One region of the Sphingobium sp. LF-16 genome, then DNA from elsewhere that is predicted to be linked to it. Evidence: predicted binding sites of a transcription regulator. Region 1 holds the regulator's gene; each other region holds the start of a gene.
The links. Region 1 encodes LexA, which represses DNA repair genes until DNA is damaged. Its sites were predicted from a motif close to GTTCCNCNCTTGTTCT; they were not measured.
Positions count from the first base shown of each region.

Region 2: DIZ22_RS20355 (ribonucleoside-diphosphate reductase subunit alpha) is a predicted target of LexA. The motif match lies at 1,493-1,508, and genes of this name have one in related genera.
Region 3: uvrA (excinuclease ABC subunit UvrA) is a predicted target of LexA. The motif match lies at 2,943-2,958, and genes of this name have one in related genera.
Region 4: recA (recombinase RecA) is a predicted target of LexA. The motif match lies at 2,110-2,125, and genes of this name have one in related genera.

Region 1 is NZ_CP029335.1:1,689,524-1,694,797, forward strand. Features, by position in the region: gene trpD (anthranilate phosphoribosyltransferase) at 1-877, shown strand, start outside; gene trpC (indole-3-glycerol phosphate synthase TrpC) at 874-1,665, shown strand; gene moaC (cyclic pyranopterin monophosphate synthase MoaC) at 1,662-2,147, shown strand; gene glp (gephyrin-like molybdotransferase Glp) at 2,144-3,328, shown strand; gene lexA (transcriptional repressor LexA) at 3,433-4,110, shown strand; partial or broken gene DIZ22_RS22370 (ComEC/Rec2 family competence protein) at 4,113-5,274, opposite strand, start outside.
Region 2 is NZ_CP029335.1:4,326,609-4,331,882, forward strand. Features, by position in the region: gene DIZ22_RS20345 (fumarate hydratase) at 1-154, opposite strand, end outside; gene DIZ22_RS20350 (glutathione S-transferase family protein) at 256-912, opposite strand; gene DIZ22_RS20355 (ribonucleoside-diphosphate reductase subunit alpha) at 1,527-3,413, shown strand; gene DIZ22_RS20360 (hypothetical protein) at 3,543-3,806, shown strand; gene DIZ22_RS20365 (ribonucleotide-diphosphate reductase subunit beta) at 3,818-4,870, shown strand; gene DIZ22_RS20370 (hypothetical protein) at 5,112-5,274, shown strand, end outside.
Region 3 is NZ_CP029335.1:863,617-868,890, forward strand. Features, by position in the region: gene uvrA (excinuclease ABC subunit UvrA) at 1-2,895, opposite strand, end outside; gene DIZ22_RS04205 (autotransporter domain-containing protein) at 3,153-5,274, shown strand, end outside.
Region 4 is NZ_CP029335.1:3,167,481-3,172,754, forward strand. Features, by position in the region: gene DIZ22_RS14655 (ATP-binding protein) at 1-1,646, shown strand, start outside; gene DIZ22_RS14660 (response regulator) at 1,731-2,087, shown strand; gene recA (recombinase RecA) at 2,200-3,270, shown strand; gene DIZ22_RS14670 (hypothetical protein) at 3,448-3,633, opposite strand; gene DIZ22_RS14675 (methyl-accepting chemotaxis protein) at 3,722-5,050, opposite strand; gene DIZ22_RS14680 (polyphosphate kinase 2) at 5,132-5,274, opposite strand, start outside.

The sequences.
Region 1 (5,274 bases):
AATGGCGCGGCGCGGCGAGACCGCGACGGAAATCGCCGCCGCCGCCCGTGCGATGCGCGCCCGGATGATCCCGGTCGACGCGCCCGACGGCACGATCGACGTCTGCGGCACCGGCGGCGACGGCCATCATACGCTCAATGTCTCGACCGCCGTCAGCCTGGTGGTGGCCGCCGCCGGCGTGCCGGTCGCCAAGCATGGCAATCGCGCCGCCTCGTCCAAGGCGGGCGCCGCCGACACGCTCGAAGCGCTGGGCCTTGATCTCGATCGCGCCGCCGCCACGGCGGAAGCGACGCTCAAGGATCTGGGCATCTGCTTCCTGTTCGCACAAAATTACCATCCTGCGCTCAAACGCCTCGGCCCGGTCCGCCGGTCGATCGGCGAACGCACCATCTTCAACCTGATGGGGCCGCTCGCCAATCCCGCCAATGTCCGTCGCCAGCTCGTCGGCATCGCCCGCCCCGCCTATGTCCCCATCTATGCCGATGCGCTCGGCCAGCTTGGCGCGACCCATGCGATGATCGTGTCGGGCGACGAGGGCCTCGACGAACTCTCGCTCGCCGGCGGCAATGACATTGCCGAGGTGACGGCCGACGGCGTGGTCGCGATGCGCCGCCTGACCGCCGCGGACCTCGGCCTCTCGACCCAACCCGTCACCGCCATTCGCGGCGGCGACCCGGCCCATAATGCCGCGGCGCTCCGCGCCCTGCTCCAGGGCGAGGCCGGTGCCTACCGCGACGCCGTGCTGCTCAACGCCGCCGCCGCTTTGGTGGTGGCTGACGCTGCCCATGATTTCCAGGAAGGCGTCGAACAGGCCGCCGAAGCGATCGACAACGGCCTTGCCAACGCGCTCCTCAATTGCTGGATTGCCTATCAATGACCAACAAGCTCATCGAAATCTGCGATTTCAAGCGCGAGGATGTCGCCCGCCGCAAGGCCGCGACCACGATCGCATCGCTCCACGCCCGCGCCAGCGAGCAGACCCCGCCGCGCGGCTTCCGCAGGGCGCTGGACGATGCCGCCCGTTCGGGCTTCGGCCTGATCGCCGAGGTGAAGAAGGCCAGCCCGTCGAAGGGGCTGATCCGCGCCGATTTCGATCCGCCGGCCCATGCGGTGGCCTATGCCGCCGGTGGCGCTGCCTGCCTTTCGGTGCTGACCGACGAGCCCTATTTCCAGGGCCATGACGATTATCTCATGGCCGCCCGATCGGCCTGCGCGCTGCCGGTGCTGCGCAAGGATTTCATCGTCGACCCCTGGCAGATCCTCGAAAGCCGCGCGCTCGGCGCCGACGCGATCCTGATCATCGTTGCCGCGCTGGACGACGCCCAGATGCAGGAGATAGAGGACGCCGCGCTTGGCCTTGGCATGGATGCCCTGATCGAGGTGCATGACGAGGCCGAACTGGAACGCGCGCTCAAGCTCCGCTCGCGCCTGATCGGCGTCAACAACCGCGACCTGCGCGATTTCAGCGTCGATTTCGCGCGCACTTATGAACTGGTCGGCAAGGCGCCCGATGGCTGCACCTTCGTTGCCGAAAGCGGCCTTGGCTCGCATGCCGACCTCACCGCCATGGCCGATCATGGCGTGCGCTGCTTCCTGGTCGGCGAAACCCTCATGCGCCAGGCCGATGTCGAGGCGGCGACCCGCAACCTGCTGACAGGCGCATGACCGGCCTCACCCATCTCGACGAGGATGGCGCCGCCCGCATGGTCGATGTCTCGGCCAAGGCCGTGAGCGCGCGCGAGGCGGTGGCCGCCGGCCGCATCACCATGGCGGCCGACGCTGCGCAGGCGATCGCCGCCGGCCTCGTCAAGAAGGGGGATGTGCTGGCCGTGGCCCGCGTCGCCGGCATCATGGCGGCCAAGCGCACCGCCGAACTGATCCCGCTCTGCCATCCGATCCCGCTGAGCGCCGTCACCATCGACTTTACTCTCCACGATGACGGCGTCACCGTCACCGCAACCGCGCGCACCGCTGGCCAGACCGGGGTGGAGATGGAGGCGCTGACCGCCGCGACCGCCGCCTTGCTCACCGTCTATGACATGGCCAAGGCGCTCGATAAGGGCATGATAATCGGCGATGTTCGCCTGCTCGCCAAGCGCGGCGGCAAGTCGGGCGACTGGACCGCGCCGGAGAGCAGCGACCGATGAGCCTGATGCCGGTCGCGGACGCGCAGGCGCGGCTCCTTGCCCTCGCCGATCCGTTGCCAGCCGAATATGTGCCCGTCGCCGCCTGTGCCGGTCGCTGGCTCGCCACCGACATCAGCGCACTCCGTAACCAGCCCTGGGCCGATCTTTCCGCGATGGACGGCTATGCCGTGCGCGCATCCGAAGGCGCCGGGCCGTGGCAACTGGTCGCCACCAGCAGCGCGGGCGACACCAATATCCCGGCCCTGCAACCGGGCCAGGCCTGCCGCATCTTCACCGGCGCGCCCTTGCCGGCCGGCGCCGACGCCATATTGATCCAGGAAAATGCCACGCGCGATGGCGACACACTGACCGCGCATGACGGCATATTGACGTCCGGCAGGCATGTCCGCCTGCTCGGCTCAGACTTCCGCGCCGGCACGCCGCTGGTCAGCGCCGGCAGCCGCCTCACGCCGGGCCGGATCGCGCTTGCGGTGCTGGGCGGCCATGGCAGTCTGCCCGTCGGTGCTCGGCCGCGCATCGCCCTGCTCTCGACCGGCAATGAGCTTGTCCCCCCCGGCGCGCCGACGCCGCCGGGATATCTCCCCTCGTCCAACGCGCCGATGTTGGCCGCCCTGCTCGCCGCCCTGCCCTGCGACGTGATCGACCTCGGCATCGTGCCTGACGATCTTGGCGCCATGACGCAGGCGCTGGAACAGGCGGCACAGGCCGACATCATCGTCTCGACCGGCGGCGCCTCGGTCGGCGACCATGACTATGTCCGCCCCGCCTTTGCGGCCGCCGGCGGCACGCTCGATTTCTACAAGATCGCGATGCGGCCGGGCAAACCGCTGATGGCCGGGCGCCTGGGGAACGCCACCTTCCTCGGCCTGCCGGGCAATCCGGTCTCCGCTTTCGTCACCGGCACCCTCTTCCTCTGCCCGCTGGTCCGCCATCTCGCCGGATCGCGCGCGCCGCTGCCGCCGGTCGTGCAGGCCCGCCTTGCCGCCCCACTCGGCGCGACGGCGGAACGCGACGATTATCTGCGCGCCTATCGCGGCGCCGACGGCATCGTCTCGGTCACCGCGCAGGACAGCGCCGCTACAGCCGCCATGGCGCTGGCCGACTGTCTGATCCGCCGCCCGGCCGGTTCAGCCCCCGCCATTGCCGGCGACATGGTCGACATCATCCCCCTGACCGCCTGACTATCTGACCGCCTGACCGGCAAAAGCGGCGCATGGCTTAACGCGCTTGACTTGCCCCTTTCCGTTTCCTATGCGTTCTTCATTCGTTCCATGGAGGACCGCCGATGTTGACGCCCAAGCAGCAGGAATTGCTGAGCTTCATTCAGACCCGGCTGGAAGAAGGCGGCGTGTCCCCTTCGTTCGAGGAGATGAAGGACGCGCTCGACCTGCGCTCCAAGTCCGGCATCCACCGGCTGATCAATGCGCTGGAGGAACGCGGCTTCATCCGCCGCCTGCCCAACCGTGCCCGCGCGCTCGAAGTGCTCAAGCTGCCCGACGCGATGCACCGCGCGCCCGCGCCGGCCATTCCGACGCCCAAGGTGTCGGCTCCGGCCGTGCTGCTGCCGACCGCCGCCAATGACGTGATCGAAATCCCGCTGCACGGCCGCATCGCTGCCGGCGTCCCGATCGAGGCGATGGAAAGCCATACCATGCTCTCCGTCCCCGCCGCCTTGCTCGGCTCGGGCGATCATTATGCGCTCGAAGTGTCGGGGGACTCGATGATGGAGGCCGGCATTCTCGACGGCGACTTCGCGCTGATCCAGCGCACCGAAGTCGCGCGCGAAGGCCAGATCGTCGTCGCCCTGATCGACGACGCCGAAGCGACGCTCAAATATTTCCGCCGCGAAGGCAGCCGGGTCCGGCTCGATCCCGCCAATGCCGCCTATGAACCGCAAATCTACGATCCGCGCCAGGTCCGCATCCAGGGCAAGCTCGCCGGCCTGCTGCGCCGCTACAACTGACCGGCCGTTCGGGGCCGGCGGCGCACGATCCACGGATGCGCGTCTCCGGGCCGATGGACGGTGTGAACTTTGCCGCTTTCAAGGCCAATCGACAGGCCGCCGGAGCGTGACAGCAGCCGGCGGTCGATCTTCATCCAGCGCGGCCGGCACCACCAGGGCAGGCCCCGGTCGCTGATGACGATATCGGCCGCCGCGCAATCCCGCTCCAATATCGGCCGGTCGACCAGCATCGCATTGCGCGTCACCAGCAAATGCCAGTCGCGCCCGTCCCGTGGCAATGTCACCGCGCACAGATCGGTCGAACAGCGCGCCTGCGGCATCTTCGCGATCGCCTCCAGCGTCCCGTCATAGCCCGCGCTCTCGCTCAGCACGTCGCGGACATAATCGCCCACGCCCTCGCGCAGCAGCGCCATCGTCCCCGTCGGTGTTCGCACCGCGACATGTTGTCCGTCGCCGGTTACAACGATGTCGGGCGGCGCCAGCAGCGCGATGCCGATCAGGCCGATTGCGATTGGCCCCAACCCCAGCCAGCGCCAGTGACTGCGCCACAGCAAGCACCACAGACCACCAACGACAATGATCCCGAAAATCCAGCCCGGCACCGCCGGCGCCAGCATCACCGCCATCGGGCTGGCCGCCACGCCATGCGCCACCGCCAGCAACAGCGCGATCGCCTTGGTCGTGAGCCACCAGAAGGGCGCGCCCAGCCCGACCAGATCGAAGCCCAGCGCCAGCGCCTCCAGCGGCATGATGACGAAGGTGGTGAGCGGGATCGCGATCAGGTTGGCCACCGCACCCAGCAAACCTGCCTTGTGAAAATGGAAAAGGGCGATCGGCGCCAGCACCAGTTCGATGGCAAGGCCCGTCATCAGCATCGCCGCCACCGTCCGCCCGGCCTTGCGCAACCAAGGCTCGTCCCGCGCCATCGCGAACGCCTTGAACCACCGATGCTCGCCCAGCGCCACCAGCGCGACCACGGCAGCAAAGCTCATCTGGAAGCTCGGCCCGATCAGCGCCTCCGGCCAGAAGACCAGCACCACCAGCGCCCCGGTCGCCACCAGCCGCAAGGTGATCGCCTCGCGCCCCAGCGCCAGCCCGCCCAGCACCAGCAGCGCCGCGATGCAGGATCGCACCGTCGGCACCTCCGCGCCCGTCAGCAGCGTA
Region 2 (5,274 bases), 1.9 Mb from region 1:
GGATCTGGGCGATGGCGTCCTTCGCCGCCGGATTGGCTTCGGCCTCATAGGCCTTACCCAGTGCCCGGATATAATCCATCGGGTGATAGTAGGAAATGAACTGGAGTGCGTCGGCGACGCTCTCGATGAGGTCGGCGGTCTTGATGACGGTCATCTACCCTGGTCCCTATTCTTGCGGCCCGCCTCTGCACGGCAGGTCCCTGCAAGGCGGGGCTATAGGCCTTTGAGGCGATGAGTCCAGAAGAGGGTTGCGGTTCAGGACGCAAGCGGCCCGTCGGCAAAGGGAAAATTCTGCCACCAGGGCTGCATTTCGCGCAGCACCCGCGCAAAGCTCGGCCGCGCCTCCAGCCGGTTCAGATAGGCGCCCAGCACCGGATGGCCGGCGCGCAGCGGCACGATCCTGTCGGCATAATAAAGCGAGGGCGCCGCCGCGCAGTCGGCCAGCGACAGATGATCGCCCGCTGCCCAGGTCCGCCCCGCCAGTCGATCCTCCAGTACCGCATAGATGCTGCGCAGCGCCGCCACATTGGCGGCCACGCCATGGGGATCGCGCGCATCCGCGGGCCGCAGCCGGTCGGCCACCAGCGCCTGCATCGGCCCCATCACATAATTGTCGAACAACCGGTCCATCAGCCGCACCTCGATCGCCGCATCGCCATCGACCGGGATCGGGCGAAAGGTGCCGGGTTCGTGCCGGCCCAGATATTCGACGATGATGCTCGCCTCCGCGATCGTCGCGCCGCGCACCGGGTCATGCAACACGGGGAATTTGCCGAGCGGCCAGAGCGCCTGCCATTCGGCCAGGGCCGCTTCATCCTCCAGGATGCGCGGGGTGAAAGGCGTGCCATTTTCGTAGAAGGCGATCAGCACCTTCCAGCAATAGGAGGAGAGGGGATGGTAATAGAGGATCATGCCTGCCTCCCGATCGCTGCGGATGGATTCGCCTGCCTTCCCATCATCATAGCGTATCGCGCGACGATATGCAGGGGGACGATAAAGGCAGCGATTCAACAGATTGTGGTCGCGTCCGTGCCTCTGCCCCCATGTCATGATTTTGTCGCCAATCGCGCGACGCGCGCATTTGCGTGGCAAGGCAAATTTATTTTTTAATTTCATAGGCCCCCCTTGTCTTTTCTAAGGCCCTTGGAAGTCCGCGCGTCGTTGCGCTATGGGGTGGCGTGTCAGCGACGAAACGAATCCCGGCGTCGATGAACCGAGTCCCCGAACTGTCATTTACCCTCTTGCGTGTCGGCGGGGCTGTGGCACTATCTGTGGTATCGGGACCAAGGGGGTCACCCAATAGATTGTGATTGCATTGTCGGACCTGCTTCCGGCGATATGGGGCTTTTGTCCTTGCGATCGGATCGGTTGACCCCATTTCTGTCCCGGCCCGATCGGGTTCATGCTATGATGCCTGGGTGCGCCCCGGCATTGCTGGACCGAATCGAACGGAACAGGAACAATCGGGGGCTCGCATGGACTTTCGAGATAGTGAACAAGGTGGAAACGGCGACGTGGCGACGGTAATGGACGAGCGTATCGAGGATCTGGTGGACAAGGCCGAGCCCAAGGCTGCCAAGGGCAAGGCGACCGAGTCCGCGTCGTCCAAGATTCATGAGCGTCGCTTTCATGTCGTGACGGATTCGTCGCGCGATGCGCTGCTGACCGAATTCGGCAAGGACACGCTGAACGATCGCTATCTGCTGCCCGGCGAGAGCTATCAGGATCTGTTTGCCCGCGTCGCCGCCGCCTATTCGGACGATGCCGACCATGCGCAGCGCGTCTATGACTATATCTCCAAGCTCTGGTTCATGCCGGCAACGCCCGTGCTGTCGAACGGCGGCACCGGCCGCGGCCTGCCGATCAGCTGCTATCTGAACTCGGTCGACGACAGCCTGGAAGGCATCGTCAACACCTGGAACGAGAATGTCTGGCTCGCCTCGCGCGGCGGCGGCATCGGCACCTATTGGGGCAGCGTGCGCGGCATCGGTGAGCCGGTCGGCCTCAACGGCAAGACCAGCGGCATCATCCCCTTCGTCCGCGTGATGGATTCGCTGACCTTGGCGATCAGCCAGGGCTCGCTGCGTCGCGGCTCGGCCGCCTGCTATCTCGACGTCTCCCACCCGGAGATCGAGGAGTTCCTCGAAATCCGCAAGACGAGCGGCGATTTCAACCGCAAGGCGCTCAACCTGCACCATGGCGTGCTGCTGACCGACGAGTTCATGGAAGCGGTGCGCGACGGCAGTGATTTCAACCTGCGCAGCCCCAAGGACCAGTCGGTGCGCGGCACCGTCAATGCTCGCGCGCTGTTCCAGAAGCTGGTCGAGGTTCGTCTCGCCACCGGCGAACCCTATATCGTCTTCTCCGACACGGTGAACCGGATGATGCCCAAGCATCACCGCGACCTGGGGCTCAAGGTCTCGACGTCGAACCTCTGTTCGGAAATCACCCTGCCGACGGGTCGCGACCATCTCGGCCAGGATCGCACGGCGGTCTGCTGCCTCTCCTCAATGAACCTGGAAACCTGGGATCAGTGGAAGGATCATCCGACCTTCGCGGAAGACATCATGCGCTTCCTCGACAATGTGCTGCAGGACTATATCGACCGCGCCCCGCCGGAAATGGCCCGCGCCAAATATAGCGCCAGCCGCGAACGCTCGGTCGGCCTGGGCGTCATGGGCTTCCACAGCTTCCTGCAGGCACGGGGCATCCCGTTCGAAGGCGCCATGGCCAAGTCGTGGAACCTGCGCATCTTCAAGCATATCAATGCCAAGGTGAACGAGGCGTCGATGATGCTGGCGCAGGAGCGCGGGCCGTGCCCCGACGCCGCCGATCAGGGCGTGATGGAGCGCTTCTCCTGCAAGATGGCGATCGCGCCGACCGCGTCGATCTCGATCATCTGCGGCGGCACCTCGGCCTGTATCGAGCCGATCCCGGCGAACATCTACACCCACAAGACGCTCTCGGGCAGCTTTGCGGTGAAGAACCCCTATCTGGAAAAGCTGCTGGTCGAAAAGGCTAAGGATTCGAGCGCCGTGTGGAACTCGATCCTGGAACGCGGCGGCTCGGTCCAGCATCTCGACTTCCTGACCCAGGAAGAAAAGGATGTGTACAAGACCAGCTTCGAGATCGACCAGCGCTGGCTGCTCGAACTGGCGGCCGATCGTACCCCCTATATCGACCAGGCCCAGTCGCTGAACCTGTTCATCCCGGCCGATGTCGAGAAGTGGGATCTGCTGATGCTCCACTTCCGCGCCTGGGAACTGGGCATCAAGTCGCTCTATTATCTGCGCTCCAAGTCGGTGCAGCGCGCCGGCTTCGCCGGTGGCGTGGAAGCGGACAACACGATCGACGCCCCCAAGTTCGAGATCGGCGAGACCACCGACTATGACGAGTGCCTCGCCTGCCAGTGACGCCTTAATTTCCTCTCCCCTTGTGGGAGAGAGTGTTGGGTCGGCCATGCCCCCGGCATGGCCTGAACAGCGCGGGGCGCTGTTCACCCAACGCTGGGCCCGCGCCACGTTGAGCAAGAGCATCTAACCATGGCATTCCTGGTAGCTATCTCGCTCTTCTCGATCGGTTATGGTGTCTATGCCATGATCTGCTCGGGGCGAATTGCGGAACAAAATGCCGCCTTCATCGCCAGCGGTGAAGAGACCTATTTTGAACAACGACGGAGTTGGCAGGCCTATGGCACAACCCCGCCGGATGACATGGCGGCCGTTCGCAAGAGGGGGCGCCGAGAAATTATCATTGGTGCGATCGGACTGATCGTCGCTGCACTTTTTACTTATTTTGCGAACTGAGGAGTTCGACGATGCCCCTTCTTCAAGCCTCCAAGGTCTACAAGCCCTTCGAATATCCCTGGGCCTATGAATTTTGGAAGCGCCAGCAGCAGCTCCACTGGCTGCCCGAGGAAGTGCCTCTGGGCGAGGATTGCCGTGACTGGGCGCAGAAGCTCAGTGACCATGAGCGCAACCTGCTGACCCAGATTTTCCGCTTCTTCACCCAGGCCGACGTGGAAGTGCAGGATTGCTACCACGAGAAGTACGGTCGCGTGTTCAAGCCGACCGAGATCAAGATGATGCTGACCGCGTTCAGCAACATGGAAACGGTCCATATCGCCGCCTACTCGCATCTGCTCGACACGATCGGCATGCCCGAAAGCGAATATTCGGCCTTCCTCCAATATAAGGAGATGAAGGACAAGCATGACTATCTCGCCCAGTTCGGCGTCGACACGGACGAGGATATTGCCAAGACGCTGGCGATGTTCGGCGGCTTCACCGAAGGCCTCCAGCTCTTCGCCTCCTTCGCGATGCTGATGAACTTCCCGCGCTTCAACAAGATGAAGGGCATGGGCCAGATCGTCACCTGGTCGGTCCGCGACGAAACCCTGCATTGCGAAGGCATCATCAAGCTGTTCCACAGCTTCGTGAAGGAACGCGACTGCCTGACCGCATCGGTCAAGGACGACATCATGGACATGTGCCAGAAGACCGTCCGCATCGAGGACGCGTTCGTAGACCTGGTCTTCGAAATGGGCCCGGTCCCCGGCATGACGCCCAAGGACATCAAGAAATATGTCCGCTACATCGCCGACTGGCGCCTGGGGCAGCTGGGCCTCAAGCCCATCTACATGATCGACGAGCATCCGCTGCCCTGGTTGACCCCGCTGCTCAACGGCGTGGAGCATGCCAATTTCTTCGAAACCCGCGCGACCGAATATTCGAAGGGCGCGACCCGTGGCCAGTGGAACGACGTCTGGGACGCGTTCGACCGCCGCAAGAAGCTCAAGGGCGCCGAAGCGGCCAATGTCGACGAAAGCGATCCGGACATGTTCAAGGCCGCCGGCATCGCGGCGGAATAAGATCACAGCGCGACGCGCCATGCGCGTCGCGCTGTGATCAAGCCCGCGCGGCGCTGACGCGTTTAAGGCTGCTGATCAGCCAGCATCACGGCAGCTTGCAAAGGGCTTTCGACCTGTTCGAGGGGAGGGGAGGCGCGGGGAGCGCCTCCCCTTTTTTGTGCGCTGCTGGAGCGCCCCGCATCGCGTCCATAACGGACCAGTCTCGCGCCGGAATGGCGATGTCCTGGGCTATGGTCCGGTCATGAGCAGCGCCGTCGATCCCCCATCTCCGCCATTTTACGTCTTCGTCTGCAATGTCTGCGGCAGCGATCAGGTTACGCGCGAAGCCTGGGCGGCCTGGGACGTCGCGACCCAGGCCTGGATCCTCAACACGGCCTTCGACTTTGCCTATTGCCATCGCTGCC
Region 3 (5,274 bases), 830 kb from region 1:
CTCCAGCCCCAGTAACGGCGCCAGATAGCGCCCGGTAAAGCTGCGCGGTTCCTTCACGACCTGCTCCGGCGTGCCTTGCGCGACGACTTCGCCGCCTTTCACGCCGCCTTCCGGTCCCATGTCGATGATATAATCCGCCGTCTTGATGACATCGAGATTATGTTCGATCACCACGACGCTGTTGCCCTGTTCGACCAGGGCGTGGAGGACTTCCAGCAGCTTGCGGACATCCTCGAAATGCAGGCCGGTGGTGGGTTCGTCGAGGATATAGAGGGTGTTGCCGGTGGCGCGGCGCGACAATTCCTTGGCGAGCTTGACGCGCTGGGCTTCGCCGCCCGACAGGGTGGTGGCCTGCTGGCCGACCTTGATATAGCCAAGGCCGACTTCGGCGAGCATCGCCATCTTGTCGCGGATCGGCGGCACGGCCTTGAAGAATTCGACCGCATCCTCGACCGTCATGTCGAGCACGTCGGCGATGCTCATCCCCTTGAACTTCACCTCCAGCGTCTCGCGATTGTAGCGGGCGCCGTGGCAGACGTCGCAGGTGACATAGACGTCGGGGAGGAAGTGCATCTCGATCTTGAGCACGCCGTCGCCCTGGCAGGCTTCGCAGCGGCCGCCCTTGACGTTGAAGGAGAAGCGGCCGGGCTTGTAGCCGCGCGCCTGCGCTTCGGGCAGGCCGGCGAACCAGTCGCGGATATTGGTGAAGGCGCCGGTATAGGTGGCCGGGTTGGAGCGCGGGGTGCGGCCGATCGGCGACTGGTCGATGTCGATCACCTTGTCGCAATGTTCCAGGCCCGTGATCTTGTCATGCGGGCCGGCGACGATGCGGGCACCGTTGAGGGTGCGGGCGCTGGCGGCGTAGAGGGTGTCGATGGTGAAGCTGGACTTGCCCGATCCCGACACGCCGGTGATGCAGGTGAAGGTGCCGAGCGGGATGCTGGCGGTGACGCCGGTCAGGTTGTTGGCGCGGGCATTGTGGACGGTGAGCTTCTTGCCCGAGCCCTTGCGGCGCTTGGCCGGGACTTCGATGCGGCGGGTGCCGTTGAGATAGTCCGCGGTCAGGCTGTCCTTGTGCGCCAAGAGTTCGGGCAGGGTGCCCTGCGCAACGATGGTGCCGCCATGGACGCCGGCGCCCGGCCCCATGTCGACAATATAGTCGGCGGCGCGGATCGCATCCTCGTCATGCTCGACGACGATGACGCTGTTGCCGAGGTCTCTTAGGCGTTTCAGGGTGACGAGCAGCCGGTCATTGTCGCGCTGGTGCAGGCCGATCGAGGGTTCGTCGAGGACGTAGAGGACGCCCGACAGGCCCGAGCCGATCTGGCTGGCGAGGCGGATGCGCTGGCTTTCGCCGCCCGACAGGGTGCCTGATGTGCGGTCGAGGTTCAGATAGTCGAGGCCGACATTGTTGAGGAAGCCGAGCCGCTCGACAATTTCCTTGAGGATGGCGCGGGCGATCTGGTTCTGCTGCTCATTGAGCGCGTCGGGCATCGCGGTGAAGAAGGCGAGCGCGTCCACCACCGAGCGGCGGGTGGAGACGCTAATGTCCTCGCCGGCGATCTTGACCGCGAGCGCCTCGGGCTTCAAGCGCGCGCCGTGGCAGGTCTCGCAGGGCATGGCGGTCTGGTACTTGCTCAGTTCCTCGCGCATCCAGGCGCTTTCGGTCTGGAGCAGGCGGCGGTTGAGGTTGCCGATCACGCCCTCGAACGGCTTCTTCACCTCATAGCTCTTCTTGCCGTCGACGAAGCGCAGGGTGACAGGCTTGCCCCCGGTGCCGTGGAGGATGATGAGCTTCACTTCGCCCGGCAGATCGGCCCAGGGGGCGTCGAGGGAGAAGCCGAACTCCTTGGCGAGGGAGCCGAGCACCTGCATATAGTAAGGGCTGGGCGGGTTGGACTTGGCCCAGGGGACGACGGCGCCCTTCTTGAGCGATAGGGCTTCGTTGGGGACGACCAGTTCGGGGTCGAACTCCTGCCGCTCGCCCAGGCCATCGCAGGCCGGGCAGGCGCCCATGGGGGCGTTGAAGGAGAAGAGGCGCGGCTCGATCTCGGGAATGGTGAAGCCGCTGACCGGGCAGGCGAATTTCTCGGAAAAGACGATGCGGTTGGCGGGGATGCCGGCATTCTTCATCTTGCCCGCGGATTGCGCTTCATCCTCGCGGCCGGGGACGACGCCCTCGGCCAGGTCGACAAAGGCGAGGCCGTCGGCGAGTTTGAGCGCCTGCTCGAAACTGTCGGCGAGGCGGGTGGCCATGTCGGCATTGACCGCCAGGCGATCGACCACGACCTCGATGTCATGCTTATATTTCTTGTCGAGGGCGGGGGCGTCCTCGATCAGGTAGAGTTCGCCGTCGATGCGGACGCGGGTGTAGCCCGCCTTCTGCCACTCGGTCAGTTCCTTCTTATACTCGCCCTTCCGCCCGCGCACCACGGGGGCGAGCAGGTAGAAGCGCGTGCCTTCGGGCAGGAGCGCGACGCGGTCGACCATCTGCGAGACAGTTTGCGCGCTGATCGGCTCACCGGTGGCGGGCGAATAGGGGATGCCGACGCGCGCCCAGAGCAGGCGCATATAGTCGTATATCTCGGTGACGGTCGCGACCGTGGAGCGCGGGTTGCGGCTGGTGGTCTTCTGCTCGATCGAGATGGCGGGGGAGAGGCCCTCGATATGCTCGACATCGGGCTTCTGCATCATCTCCAGGAACTGGCGCGCATAGGCGGAGAGCGACTCCACATAGCGGCGCTGCCCCTCGGCATAGATGGTGTCGAAGGCGAGGCTGGACTTGCCCGAGCCCGAGAGGCCGGTGATGACGATCAGGCTGTCGCGGGGCAGATCGACATCGACGCCCTTGAGGTTGTGCTCGCGCGCGCCGCGGACGCTGATGTGGGTCAGCATTCGGTAAACCTCTGCTTCGGAATGTGGGTCAGACTCATGGGGGCGTTGTTCCAGATTTGTTCCGTGGGGGCAAGGGGCGTTGCCCGGTCGGGAGGCAAGATAGGAAGGGGGAGCGGCCAGGGGAAGATGGCCGGGCGTGGACGATGGCGCGCTGCGCCGGCCGAAGGGCGTTTCTGGTTCGGCTGCGGGCGCGTCTCGGCCTGTCTCGGGGTTTCCATGGATGGCCGCGGCTATGGGATCGCACGTAGAAACGGGGCATGACCTATTGGCGGCTCCATTGGCATGCGGGCGTCCTGAGCGTGGCGGGCAGCGTCGCGGGCATGGCATTGGCGACGACCGGGGCCATGGCCCAGAGCGAGACGCCGGCGGGGCGGATCATCTTCCTGGGCTGGACCGAGGGCAAGGACCATTCGGTGTGGCTGTCCGGCGTCGATCCGGGCGAGTTTTTCGTCGTCTTTCCCGAGACCGGGGAGCGGGTGGACAGTTGGACCCAGCCCGATACCGGCCTGCACCTGACGGTATCGCCCATCGTGCGGGAAAATGGCGGCACCCATAATCTGTTCGCCCATATCCGCACCGAATATGCGGAATATGACAATTTCGTCGATTCCGCCGACCAGCATCCGGGCGGCATCAATTTCCCCGATCACTGGAACCGGCCCGACCCGGAACTGCCCGATCTGGTGACGCCGGAATTGCGGCCGAACCCGGATACGGTGACGCCGGGGCTGCGCCCCTTGCCGGATACGGTAACGCCGGGGTTGCGCCCCAATCCGGATTTGATCACGCCCGGATTGCGGCCCTTGCCCGAGACCGTGACGCCGGAGCTGCGTCCGAACCCCGATACGGTGACGCCAGGGCTGCGGCCTGACCCCGACACGGTGACCCCGGAACGGCAACCCGATCCCGAAATCGTCACGCCCGAACTGCGGCCAGTGCCCGTTCCCATTACGCCGGAGGCGCGACCAGACCCCGATACGGTGACGCCGGAAGTGCGCCCGGACCCTGATACGCCAACACCCGAAATACGGCCTGATCCTGATACGGTGACGCCGGGCCTGCGGCCTGATCCTGATACGGTAACGCCGGGCCTGCGGCCTGATCCTGATACGGTAACGCCGGGACTGCGGCCTGATCCGGATACGGTAACGCCGGGCCTGCGGCCTGATCCGGACACGGTGACGCCGGGGCTGCGTCCTGATCCTGATACGGTGACGCCGGGTCTGCGGCCTGATCCGGACACGGTGACGCCGGGACTGCGGCCTGATCCGGATACGGTAACGCCGGGTCTGCGGCCTGATCCGGATACAGTGACGCCGGGCCTGCGGCCTGACCCGGATACGGTAACGCCGGGTCTGCGGCCTGATCCGGATACGGTGACGCCGGGACTGCGGCCTGATCCGGACACGGTGACGCCGGGGCTGCGTCCTGATCCCGATACGGTGACGCCGGGGCTGCGTCCTGATCCCGATACGGTGACGCCGGGCTTGCGGCCTGATCCTGATACGGTGACGCCGGGTCTGCGGCCTGATCCTGACACGGTGACGCCGGGCTTGCGACCTGATCCGGATACGGTGACGCCGGGCTTGCGACCTGATCCGGATACGGTGACGCCGGGTCTGCGGCCTGACCCGGATACGGTGACGCCGGGACTGCGTCCTGATCCGGACACGGTGACGCCGGGCTTGCGTCCTGATCCGGACACGGTGACGCCGGGCTTGCGGCCTGATCCGGACACGGTGACGCCGGGTCTGCGGCCTGACCCGGATACGGTGACGCCGGGCCTGCGTCCTGATCCGGACACGGTGACGCCGGGTCTGCGTCCTGATCCGGATACGGTGACGCCGGGCTTGCGACCCGATCCGGATACGGTGACACCGGGGCTGCGGCCTGGCCCGGACGTGGGCGGGCCGACGGTGCGGCCGTTGCAGCGGCCGCGCCCCGAGACGCTGCCGCCGATCGCGCCGACCGGTGTCGCGCCGGGCCGCGATGAGCGGCGCCCGATGCTGATGACCGCCGATGAAGTCTGCCGGGCCGGGCGCGAAGGCCGGTTGCGGGGCGATCCGCAACTGGTCGAGAAGGCCTGCCGGATTGCGGCCAATGCCCGCCGGCGCTGGACTGCCTGGGGGGAATGGAACTATTCGACGCTGAAGGATGACCGTTCCGGCGCCCGGACCAAGGGCAGCGCGAACCAATATAATATTGGCCTGGATCGCTGGATCGACAAGCGCACCGTTGCCGGCCTGGCCATCCAGTTCGGCAATTCGGATTATAAATCCTTCAATGGCGGCATGCGCCAGCAGGCCGATTCCATCACGGTGAAGCCCTATATGGTGCATCGGATGGCAGATTCGGACGTGGTGCTGGATGCCAGCATCG
Region 4 (5,274 bases), 1.5 Mb from region 1:
GCGGCGGCCTGCCGCTGCGCCTGCTCCAGGTGCCGCTGCGCCGTGCGTCGCAGCCGGGCGGCGTCCAGAATGGCGCGCAGGACGGCCCGATGCTGCTGCTGCTGATCGACGAGCCGGCCGGCGGCGGCGGCACCTCCGCCCTTTCCTATATCGAAACCCTGCTCTCGCTGCTGCCCTTCGGCCTCGCCATGGCCGACCGCGACGGCCGGGTGCTGTTCGTCAACAAGGCGTTCGCCCGCGCCGCCGGCATCAAGGATGCCGAAACGCCCAACTATCCCGGCGACCTTGTCGTGCGCGAGGATCAGGCGGCGGTGGCCGATGCAGTACGCCGCTTTGCCGTCGGCCCGCAAATGTCGGGCGACATCGCCGTGCGCATGCGCGAACAGCCCGAGGAACCGATCGCGCTCAGCCTTGCCGGCGTGCGCGGCCTGGGCGAGGCCGCCGTGCTGCTCAGCCTCAAGGATAATAGCGAGGAATCGAAGCTCAAGCGTCAGGTCGCGCAGGCGACCAAGATGCAGGCGATCGGCCAGCTGGCCGGCGGCGTCGCCCATGACTTCAACAATATCCTGACCGCCATCATCGGCCATTGCGACCTGATGCTGATGCGCCATACGCCGGGCGACAGCGACTATGACGACATCACCCAGATCAAGTCGAACAGCAATCGCGCGGCGGGCCTCACCCGCCAGCTCCTCGCCTTCTCGCGCCAGCAGACGCTGCGCCCCCAGATATTGCAGCTGCCCGACATCGTCGCCGACGTCTCCAACCTGCTGAAGCGGCTGCTCGGCGAGAATGTGAAGCTCGACGTCAGCCATGGCCGCAACCTCGGCGCAGTGCGTGCCGACCCCGGCCAGCTGGAACAGGTCATCATCAACCTGGCGGTCAATGCCCGCGATGCCATGCCCGAAGGCGGCACGCTCAATATCCAGACCTATGGCGTGCCGGCGAACCGCGTGCGCGAGATGCGGCAGCAAATTCTGCCGATCAGCGACTATACCGCGTTGCGCGTGTCCGACACGGGGCTGGGCATCCCGCCCGACATCTTGTCCAAGATCTTCGAGCCCTTCTTCACCACCAAGGAACTGGGCAAGGGCACGGGCCTTGGCCTTTCCACCGTCTATGGCATCGTCAAGCAGTCGGGCGGCTATATCTTCGCCGAATCCGAGCTGGGCCGGGGCGCCAGCTTCGTCATCTATCTGCCGGTCTATGCCGGCGGCGACATCGAGCAGGCCAAGCCCAAGACGCCGATCAAGCGCAGCGAAACCTGGGGCACCGGCACGGTTCTGCTGGTCGAGGATGAGGATATGGTCCGCGCCGTGGCCGAACGCGCCCTCACCCGCCAGGGCTACAAGGTGCTGACCGCCAGCGACGGCGAACAGGGGTTGGAAGTGCTGGGCGGCGGCGAGAAGATCGACCTGCTGATCTCCGACGTGGTGATGCCCAATATGGATGGCCCGGCCATGGTGGCGCAGGCGCGACGCAGTTTCCCCGACCTCCCCGTGCTGTTCATGTCCGGCTATGCCGAGGAGCAACTGCGCAAGTCGATCGACATCGCCAATGTCGCCTTCCTGCCCAAGCCCTTTTCCGTCAATCAGTTGGCCGAAGCGGCGCGCGACGCGCTGGCGATGCGACCGGCGGCGGAATGAACTTGGCCGCCGGCAAACGATTATGCTGGGCATCGCCTGCCCCTTTGGCTAGCGATGGGAAGCAAGCACAAGGGACAAGGGCGCATGGCTGACGGCAAGTCCATCCTCATCGTCGAGGATGAAGCGATGATCGGCATGATGCTGGAAGATTATCTCGACGCGCTCGGTTATCGCCTCCACGCGACCGCCGCGTCGGTGGACGAGGCGTGCGCCCTGGCGCGCGAGGGCGGGTTCGACGCCGCCCTGCTCGACTGCAATCTCCAGGGTGAAAAAAGCTGGCCGGTCGCCGACATATTGGCGCAGCAGTCGATCCCCTTCCTGTTCGCCACCGGCGGCATGGCGGATGATCTGCCGCAGGGCCATGCCGATCGCCCGACGCTCGCCAAGCCCTTCACCATCGGTGCCGTGGAACGCGCGCTGGAGAAGATTCTCGCCGACTGAATAGGCAGGATAGGAAATTTCCGTTCCCCTCTTGTTCCACAGGAACAAACAGGATACATCATTGGCAGGCGCCGAGTGACTCGACGCGATCCGCTTGACAGGGGATAGGCCGATGACCGCTATGCTCTCACTCATCGATTCCAAGAAGACAGGCACAATGGACAGACAGAAAGCATTGGAGGCGGCGCTCGCCCAGATTGATCGCGCCTTCGGCAAGGGCAGCGCGATGAAGCTCGGCAGCCGCGAGAAGATCGAGATTGAATCGATCTCGACCGGCTCGCTCGGCCTCGACATCGCGCTCGGCATCGGCGGCCTGCCCAAGGGCCGCATCATCGAGATTTATGGCCCGGAAAGCTCGGGCAAGACCACGCTGACGCTGCATGCGATCGCCGAAGCCCAGAAGGCCGGCGGCACCGCTGCCTTCGTCGACGCGGAACATGCGCTCGACCCCATCTATGCCAAGAAGCTGGGCGTCGACATTGACGAACTGATCGTGTCGCAGCCCGACACCGGCGAACAGGCGCTGGAAATCGTCGACACGCTGGTCCGCTCCAACGCCATCGACATCCTCGTCGTCGACTCGGTCGCCGCGCTGGTGCCGCGTGCCGAGATCGAGGGCGAGATGGGCGACAGCCATGTCGGCCTGCAGGCGCGTCTCATGAGCCAGGCGCTGCGCAAGCTGACCGGGTCGATCGCCCGCTCCAAGTGCATGGTGATCTTCATCAACCAGGTGCGCATGAAGATCGGCGTGATGTACGGCAATCCGGAAACCACCACCGGCGGCAACGCGCTCAAATTCTACGCCTCGGTCCGTCTCGACATCCGTCGCACCGGCCAGATCAAGGATCGCGACGATATCGTCGGCAACGCGACCCGCGTGAAGGTGGTGAAGAACAAGGTCGCCCCGCCCTTCAAGCAGGTCGAGTTCGACATCATGTATGGCGAGGGCATTTCCAAGATCGGCGAGATGCTCGACATCGGCGTCAAGGCCGGGCTGGTCGAGAAGTCGGGCTCCTGGTTCTCCTATGACTCGGTCCGCATCGGCCAAGGTCGCGAAAACGCCAAGACCTTCCTCAAGGAAAATCCCGAAATGGCAGACCGCCTGGAAAAGGCGATCCGCGGCAAGACCGAGGAAGTCGCCGAAGGGATGATGGCCGGACCCGAAGCGGGGGATGACGACTAAGCAGGACGACCGCGCCCGACCGGATCAACCGGGCGCTTGATCCTGCCTTTCGTCCACCTCTGGCTTCACGCTCTGAAAAGGCCCGTCGCGCGATGGCGCGGCGGGCCTTTTACCTGCCGGGCGCGCGACAGGGCTGTCGCCATGCAGGCGCAACGGAGGGGAAGAGGGAAAAGACCGCTATTCGTGCGGCCGCAGGGCGCGGTTGAGCGAATCCAGCACCTCGGCGATCGGTTCGGTCACGGTGACGCTGCGGCCTTCGCCAAAGCGGATGCGGGTGCCGTCGGTCACGGATGAGACGAAGGTCACCTGGGTAGGGTTGACCGCGGTTTCGGTGCGATCGACGCCGACGAACATGACAAGCATGATCTTCTCTCCCATTTTCGGCCCGTGCCGGACCCATTGGGTGCAAGACTAGCTGCTTTTTGCGCCGTTACCAGAGGCTTTGTGCGGTTCAGCCTGCCTGGATCGCCTGTAGGAACCGGCTCGCCCGATCATCCAGCCGGTGCGCGACCGTCGCCAGTTGCCCCGCCGCAACGCCGATATCATGGGCGCCCGCCGCCGCCGCGCTTGCATTGTCGCTGATCTGGCGCGCACTCTGGCGGATATGGTCGCTCGACGATCCGGCTTCCGACAGGCTGGCGGCGATCGACCGGCTGAAGGCGCCATGGCGCGCCACCGCCGAAAAGACCGATGCCGACACCTCATTCGCGGTCGCCATCGCCGCGTCCATGTGCAGATGGCCCTGCGCCACCGTCTCCACCGCCAGCCGGACATGGCCGATGCGCTGGCCGATCTCGGCCGCCGCCTCGCGCGTCTGGCTCGCCAGCGTCTTCACCTCGCGCGCCACCACGGCAAAGCCCTGCCCCGCCTCGCCGGCCCGTGCCGCCTCGATGCTGGCATTGAGCGCCAGCATGCTGGTCGCCCGCGCAATATCGTCGATCAGGGTGATGACCGCGCCGATCCCGTCCGCCTCGACGCGCAGCGCCGCCGTCTGCTCGGCCCCGACCTGCGTCTGCGCCACCGCCGCGCGGATCGCCTCGCCCGCCGCGCGCACCTGGCTTTCCATCGCCTGGAACAGCCCGCCCAGTTCCTGCCCGCCGCTGGCGATGCCGTGCAGGCTGTCGGCAGTCTGCTCCGCCGCGACCGCCATGCCGGCCGCCGCCTCGCCATTGCCCGACGCCCGCTCCACCGCCTGTTCAGCGCGCGCCGACAGCATGTCGGCCATGCCGACCAGATCCGCGATCAGCGCCTCGACATCCGCGCGAAATGCGCCGCTCTCGCGCGTCACATGTTCCAGCCGCCGGGTGCGGGCCAGCGCATCGCGCGTATCCCGCTCCGCCGCCAGCCGCAGCAGCAGCAGGCCGCCGACCACGCCGGCATAATGGCCGCCCTGCGTCACGATCAGCCCCTCGCAATCACTCCCCTGCGCCGCATAAAGGTCGATCAGCCGTTCGACGCTGGCGCTCTGTTCGACCGTCGCGCACGGCCGCACATGTTCGTCCAGCCGCCCGCCGAAACTGGGATTGCGCAGCAGCGCATGGCCGAAGGGGTTGAACAGGATGCGCCGCATGTCGCGCTCATAAATGGCCCCCACCGGCCGATCGGCGGCGTCCACTACCGGCAGCAGCCGCAGCGCCGCATCGTCCTGGAAGCGGTCGACGGCCTGGCTGAGCGGCTGGCCCAGCCGGACCGCAGTGCAGCCCTGCGCAAAGGGCAAGGCGGTGCCGGCGGCAACATGCGGCTCCGGGTCGGGCCGATCGAGCATCTGGGGCGCGTACATGGCGCCCGGCCTAGAAGAAAAGGGTAAATGACCGCTTAGTATTTGATGACGCTTTTGTTACAGATCGTTGTTTTTACGGAATTATTTGGCCGGCTTATAGCCAAATGCCTCGCGTGCCAGCTTGACCACCTCGGGATCGGCCGCCGGGAAATCCATCGGCACCAGTTTCTCCAGCCGCTCCGCGACATAGGTCAGCGCCGCGATTCGTCCGGCCTTGCGGTTAT